DNA from 3 places in the Thermosipho affectus genome. Region 1 is predicted to be linked to each of the others. Evidence: predicted binding sites of a transcription regulator. Region 1 holds the regulator's gene; each other region holds the start of a gene.
What was found. Region 1 encodes HrcA, which represses chaperone genes, less so after heat shock. Its sites were predicted from a motif close to ATTAGCACTCNNANNNTNNGAGTGCTAAT; they were not measured.

Region 1 (2,279 bases):
TTTTCGTGGGCACCTAGGGTTTTTGTGGAAAACCTTTCAATTACCATAACTAAAGCAAAATGGTATACATTTTTTGTATATCTTGCCCAATTGCCTGGGTATCTTTCTGTGGCGTATTTAATAGAAAAATGGGGAAGGAAAAAGACTTTATCCGTGTATTTTATAGGAATGGGACTTTCTTCGTTTTTCCTATTTCTTGCCTCTGGAAATATTACGTTTTTGTTTGTTGTTTTAGTTCTTTCGTTCTTTACTTTAGGAGTCTGGGGATTAGTATATGCGTACACCCCAGAGTTATTTCCCACCTCATTTAGAGGTACTGCAAATGGAGTAGCAGGTGTAATGGCAAGAGTTGCTGGAATAATAGCACCATACTTTACGGGATACTTTGTTGATAAATCCATAGTTGCCGCGCTTTCATATACTGCGATATTTTCAATTATTACAGGTCTATTAGTATTGATTCTTGGTGTGGAAACTAAAGATAAGCCAGTTGGATAATTTTGGGCATCTTATGATGCCCATTTTTTGTTTAATTGACTGTTCAATTTTTTTATGTTATACTATTATCAGACAAAGTATGAGAGTGATAATTCCTCTGATAAAGAGGTGAAAATATGAAAGATTTGTCCGATAGACAAAAGAAAATTCTATATTGTTTAGTTAGAGAGTATGTAAAATCTGGTATTCCAGTAAGTTCCCAAAAAGTTTTAGAAACAACGAATTTAGAGTGGAGTGGGGCAACTGTTAGAAACGACATGAGAAAGTTGGATTATTTAGGATATGTTTTTCAACCCCATACTTCTGCGGGACGTATTCCTACGGACAAGGGGTTGAAGTTTTATGTAAATGAAGTGTTAAAGGTGAGAAAGGAGACAAAAAAGGTAGGTTCTTCGATAGATATTAGAACGGACTTTCCGATAGGTGATTTGGATAAAGTCATACGAGGTGCTGCAAAGCTTTTATCAAATACTTTAAAGGCCTTTGTTATTATAGAAAAACCTAATCCCATGAATCTCAGAATTAGAAGGATTGTCCTAACTCCAGTTACAAAGACATTTTCCATTGTGAACATTATTACTGAATTGGGACTTACTTCTGTTCTTCCTATACAACATTCCGAAATTTCTAATATATTGGAAATTGAAAAGTTTTTGAATAAAAGTCTTGATGGAATACTTTTGAGTGATTTTAAATTAAAATTAAAAGAAGTGGTTGAAAAGTTTTCATGGGTTGGTGGTAGATTAAAAGAATTTATAGAACTTTCTGAAAGAATTGCGTCTGAAAAATACGATGAATATATTATTGAAGGAGTATTTAATCTTGTGAATGCGAAGAAATTTGGTGAAGATAAATTAAGAGAAATTGTAAAAATTTCTACAAATTCTGAATTTTACCCGCAAATTTTTTCACTAGGTGAAGGAATATACGTAGGAAAGGAACATAATATAAGAAATTTTGAGCAATATGCAGTTTTGATAATGCCTTATTTTGTCTTTGAGCGAGAAGTGGGGAGAATTGCCGTAATTTTTGATAAATTTAGTGATTACTCTAAGGTATTTGATAGTGTGGAATATGTGGTAAACAGACTTACTGAATATTTTACTATTGTTGCAAGAAATGTTGAATAATTGGAGGTGATTGAAGTGGAAAAAGAAATGAAAAATGAAATAAAGAATGAAGAAAAGAAAGAAGAAAGGAAAGAAGTGGCAAAAGAGAAAAAAACACCAGAGAAAATTGTGGAAGAACAAAAAGAAAAAATAAAGAAATTAGAGTTACAGTTAAAAGAATTTGAAAATTATGCACGTGTATTAAAATCTCAATTTGAAAATTACAAAAAAGATGTACTCAAAGAAAAAGAACAAATAGCAGTTTCAACGATGGGAAGGATTTTGGAAAGATTTTTGCCAATTTTAGATGATTTTAAAAGATCATTTTCGAATGCAAATGATGAAGAAAGAAATACACAATTTTACAAGGCAATTGAATTGATTTATAAGAATTTATTTAAATTGTTGGAAGGTTTTGGACTTGAAGAAGTTAAAGTAGGTAATAAATTTGATCCATTTGAACATGAAGCAGTAGAAAGAGTTGAAGATGAGGAAAAAGAAGAATATTCTATTGTAGAAGTTGTGGAGGATGGGTATAAATTTAAAGGAAGGATTTTAAAACCTGCAAAGGTTAAGGTCTCGGTAAAGCCTAGGAGGTGACTTTATGGCAAAAAAAGATTATTATGAAATTCTTGGCGTTTCAAGGAACGCATCCCAAGATGAAATAAGACA
Region 2 (2,279 bases), on a different contig from region 1:
TCTACTAGGACAATATCTTTACCTTGTGCACCTTCTTCGCCAGCTAATATTGCCGCTTGAATAGCTGCTCCAACTGCAACAGCTTCATCGGGGTTTACTCCTTTATTCGGTTCTTTTCCAAAAATTTCTTTGATAAAGTTTTGTACCATAGGTACTCTTGTCATTCCGCCAACCAATATTATTTCATCAATATCTTCTGGTCTAAGTTTTGCGTCTGATAAAGCTTGTTCTATAGGTTTTCTCGTCATTTCTACTAGATCTCTAGTAAGAGATTCAAACATCGAACGTGTTAGTCTCATTTCAAGATGCAACGGACCTTCTGCGGTAGCTGTTATGTAAGGAAGACTTATATCTGTTTCTAACTTACTTGAAAGCTCAATTTTTGCTTTTTCAGCTGCATCTCTTAACCTTTGTAATGCTTGTTTGTCTTCTCTAAGGTCAACACCATGTTGTTTTTTGAATTCTTCAGCTAACCAGTCAATTATTTTTTGATCAAAGTCGTCTCCTCCAAGATGGTTATTACCAGATGTTGCGATTACTTGAATAACTCCATCCCCTATTTCAAGGATCGAAACGTCAAATGTACCTCCACCTAAGTCGTATACCAAAACTTTTTTTTCTTTTCCTTTTTTGTCGAGACCATACGCAAGTGCAGCGGCTGTAGGTTCGTTTATTATTCTTAAGACTTCAAAACCAGCTATTCTTCCAGCGTCTTTTGTTGCTTGCCTTTGTGCATCGTTAAAATATGCAGGACATGTGATTACCGCTTTTTTTATTTCGCCACCCAAATATTCTTCAGCATCTCTTTTTAACTTTTTTAATACAAATGCACTAATCTCTTGTGGGGTGTATTCCTTGTCGTCGATTTTTACTTTGTAATCTGTTCCCATTTTCCTTTTAATTGATTTTATAGTCCTATCAGAATTCAAGATTAATTGTCTTTTGGCAGGTTCGCCAACCAATATTTCACCCGATTTACTAAAAGCGACTATTGATGGTGTAGTTCTTGTACCTTCAGCATTTGGAATAACCTCAACATTTGAATCTGGTTTCATCCATGCGATTACACTATTTGTTGTTCCCAAGTCTATACCTACAACGTATTCTTTCTTATTTGCCATTTTTCCACCTCCCAGTTTATATTATATGATATTAGCACTCTATTGTCAAGAGTGATAACACAAAATTCTAAAAAACAGGAAGGCTCATGAATAAATGCCTTCCTGCGTGTTAATTTGTTGTTTACTTAAAATTATAGCAAACGTAACTTTTAATTGTTATCGGTTGTTGAGGATAATTTTACTGCTGTACCATATGCTAATATTTCTGCGGCACCACTCATTACTGCAGCGCTGGAAAATCTTATTGACACTATAGCATCGGCTCCTAGCTTTTCTGCTTCGTCGATCATCCTTTCTATTGCTTTGTTTCTTGCTTCAGTCATCATTTCTGTATAGGATTTGATTTCACCACCGGCCAATGTTTTAAATGCTGCGGCTATGTCTTTCCCAAGATGTTTGGAATGTACTATGTTTCCCATGACTACTCCCAATATTTTTGTTATTTTGTACCCTGGAACTTTTTCCGTGGTAGATATTAACATAATGTTCTCCTCCTTTAATTTTTTACTTTAATTTTTTATAAATTTTATAATTTCATCAATAACTTTTGCATCAACATGATTTTCGATTAAGTATGCATTTGGTGTTTTTTCACCTGGTATAAATAAATGAGTTAATCCATTAAAGAGTATAATTTTGGTATTGTTAGTTAAGTGTTCTTTGAATATGTTGTAGTCTTTTAAAGTTACTTGATAATCATTTTTTCCAAAAAGTATTAAAGTTTTCACCTTTCCTAAGTATTTTAATGGGTTGTAGCTTCGTAAATCATACCAATATTTTGCTTTTGCGCCTAATACAAATTCGTCATTTGGTATTTTATTTTCTTTAAGCTCTTGTAGTTTCTGTAATATTTCATTACTTGTATTTTGGAGAAATTTTAATTGATCAGCTATTACATCTTCTAAATTTCTTGCAGGTGGGGCAAGCAATATTAATCCTGAAATATTATCATTTATTGTTGCAATGTATGGGGCTACATATGCACCAAGGCTATGTCCAAGTAGATATATCTCTTTGTAGTTATAATCCTTGAGTAATTTTATTGCTTTTAGAACATCGTTTATTATTTCTTCTTTAATTGTTATATTTTCATTTGCTTGATACAAAGTTCTTTTGTTATATCTTAATACTGCTATATTGTTACTTGACAAGGCATAT
Region 3 (2,279 bases), on a different contig from region 1:
TCTGAAGTTGTTTGTTCAATTTGTGCCTTTATTTGAGCAATTCTCTTTTTAATTTCTTCTTGATCACCATGTCCACCAACTATTATAGTTTCATCTTTTTTAACCCTTACTACATCTGCCTTACCAAGATCATTTAATGTGAGATCTTCAAGGTTAATTCCAACTTCTTCACTTGCAACAATACCACCGGTAAGAATTGCAATATCTTGAAGCATTGCCTTCCTTCTGTCACCAAATCCAGGTGCTTTTACAGCTACGGTATTCAATGTGCCTTTAAGTTTGTTTAAGACCAATGTTGTTAATGCTTCTCCTTCAACATCTTCAGCAATAATTACTAATGGTTTACCAGTTTGAGCAACCTTTTCAAGGATTGGAATCAATGGCTTGATATTGGAAAGTTTCCTGTCCGTAATGAGAATAAATGGTTCATTGTAAACAACTTCCATCTTCTCAGGGTCTGTAACAAAATATGGAGAAACGTAACCTCTATCAAATTGCATACCTTCTGTAAACTCAACAAATGTTTCAATTGATTTGCTATCTTCAACTGTAATTACTCCATCTTCTCCTACTTTTTCCATTGCCTCTGCAATCAATTTTCCAATTTCTTCACTATTTGCACTAATGGATGCAACATGTGCTATATCATTAGAACTAGACAAGCTCTTTGAAATCTTTTTAATTTCTTCAACCGCTGCTGTAACCGCTTTATCAATACCCTTTTTCACAAGAATTGGATTTGCACCAGCTGTTACATTTTTAATTCCCTCTTTAATCATCGCTTGAGCCAATACAGTAGCTGTTGTTGTACCGTCACCTGCTACATCGTTTGTTTTACTTGCAACCTCTTTAACAAGTTGTGCACCAAGATTTTCAAATTTATCCTCAAGTTCTATTTCTTTTGCAATTGAAACACCGTCATTTGTAATAGTTGGACTTCCCCAAGATTTTTCAATAACTACGTTTCTTCCTTTTGGACCTAATGTAATTTTTACTGCATCTGCAACAGCATCAACACCTCTTTCAAGAGCTCTTCTTGCTTCTTCACTAAATCTTAACATTTTTGCCATTCGTGTCACCTCCTCATTAGTCTTCTATTTTTGCTAAAATATCTTCAACATCGATGATAATGTACTCTTCGTCCTCAATCTTTATTTCTGTTCCGGAATACTTAGAAAAGATTACCTTATCACCAACTACAATATCAACATCCGAATCTTCCAAATTACCCACAGCAACAACCTCTGCTTTCATGGGTTTTTCCTTAGCTGTGTCAGGAAGTACAATTCCTCCTTCTGTTCTTTTCTCCTCTTGAATTGGCTTTATCAAAAGTCTTGAACCAAGTGGTTTAACTTTCATATCCTTACCCCCTTTCAAAATTTTATTGTCACTCTTAAGCGTTGACTGCTAATTTTAGTTTACCAAAAATATCGAAAATGTTAAGCTCTATTTTGGACAAATATAAGAAACTAACAAATATTATTTTTAAATAAGTGCATATTTCTTTGTATTTCTCACTTTTACATAACAAAAAAAAGGAAGGGAGGCATCTAGCCTCCCTTCTGGTGGAGCCGATGGGATTCGAACCCACTGCCTCTACCGTGCCATGGTAGCGCTCTCCCAATTGAGCTACGGCCCCTAACCAAGTATAATTTATCATATTTTAAACATTTAGTCAATATGCTTAATTTTTATTTGTAGGACAAACCTTTTGACACATTCCACAACTTACACATTTTTTCTCATCTATTGTTAATTTTAAAGGTGCTACCTTTCCACCTACAGTTAGTAAAGTACCGTACGGGCACAACTTTTTGTGCCAAAATTCTTCTTCAAAAAACAAGGTAATAAGCGTGGCAAATCCAATAACGTACAACAAAACGTTTAATTTTACTTTTAAAAGCCTTGTTCCAACAAACAACATAATAAAAGCAACAAGCATAACATACCTTAATATATTGATCTTAGGCGCTTTGAATCTTTTTATATTCAATTTCTTATAAATAAAGTTTATAGGCTTAAATATTGTGTTAATTGGGCATATAAAGCCACAATAGAATCTTCCGAAGAAAAGTGATAAAAACAAACTAATTCCAAATATAAAAATCCATTTTAATAAAATATTATTTTTCAACAACCAAAAAAACAAAACAAAAAATACGATCTCCATAATATACATAAATTTTCTCATTACAAACACCACCTTCTTAACTTTTGATTGCACTTTTTGCATCTCAAGTATTATACCATACTAAAATTCTGTGTTAGAATAGTAGTAA

Region 2: dnaK (molecular chaperone DnaK) is a predicted target of HrcA. The motif match lies at 1,152-1,180, and genes of this name have one in related genera.
Region 3: groES (co-chaperone GroES) is a predicted target of HrcA. The motif match lies at 1,384-1,412, and genes of this name have one in related genera.

What each region holds. Positions count from the first base shown of each region.
Region 1 covers NZ_LBFC01000006.1:21,870-24,148, reverse strand. The annotation lists gene XJ44_RS01615 (MFS transporter) at 1-498, shown strand, start outside; gene hrcA (heat-inducible transcriptional repressor HrcA) at 615-1,628, shown strand; gene XJ44_RS01605 (nucleotide exchange factor GrpE) at 1,656-2,207, shown strand; gene dnaJ (molecular chaperone DnaJ) at 2,212-2,279, shown strand, end outside.
Region 2 covers NZ_LBFC01000021.1:50,402-52,680, forward strand. The annotation lists gene dnaK (molecular chaperone DnaK) at 1-1,121, opposite strand, end outside; gene XJ44_RS06465 (YbjQ family protein) at 1,271-1,603, opposite strand; gene estD (esterase EstD) at 1,631-2,279, opposite strand, start outside.
Region 3 covers NZ_LBFC01000005.1:43,879-46,157, forward strand. The annotation lists gene groL (chaperonin GroEL) at 1-1,070, opposite strand, end outside; gene groES (co-chaperone GroES) at 1,087-1,359, opposite strand; tRNA gene XJ44_RS01415 (tRNA-Ala) at 1,564-1,639, opposite strand; gene XJ44_RS01420 (4Fe-4S binding protein) at 1,685-2,191, opposite strand.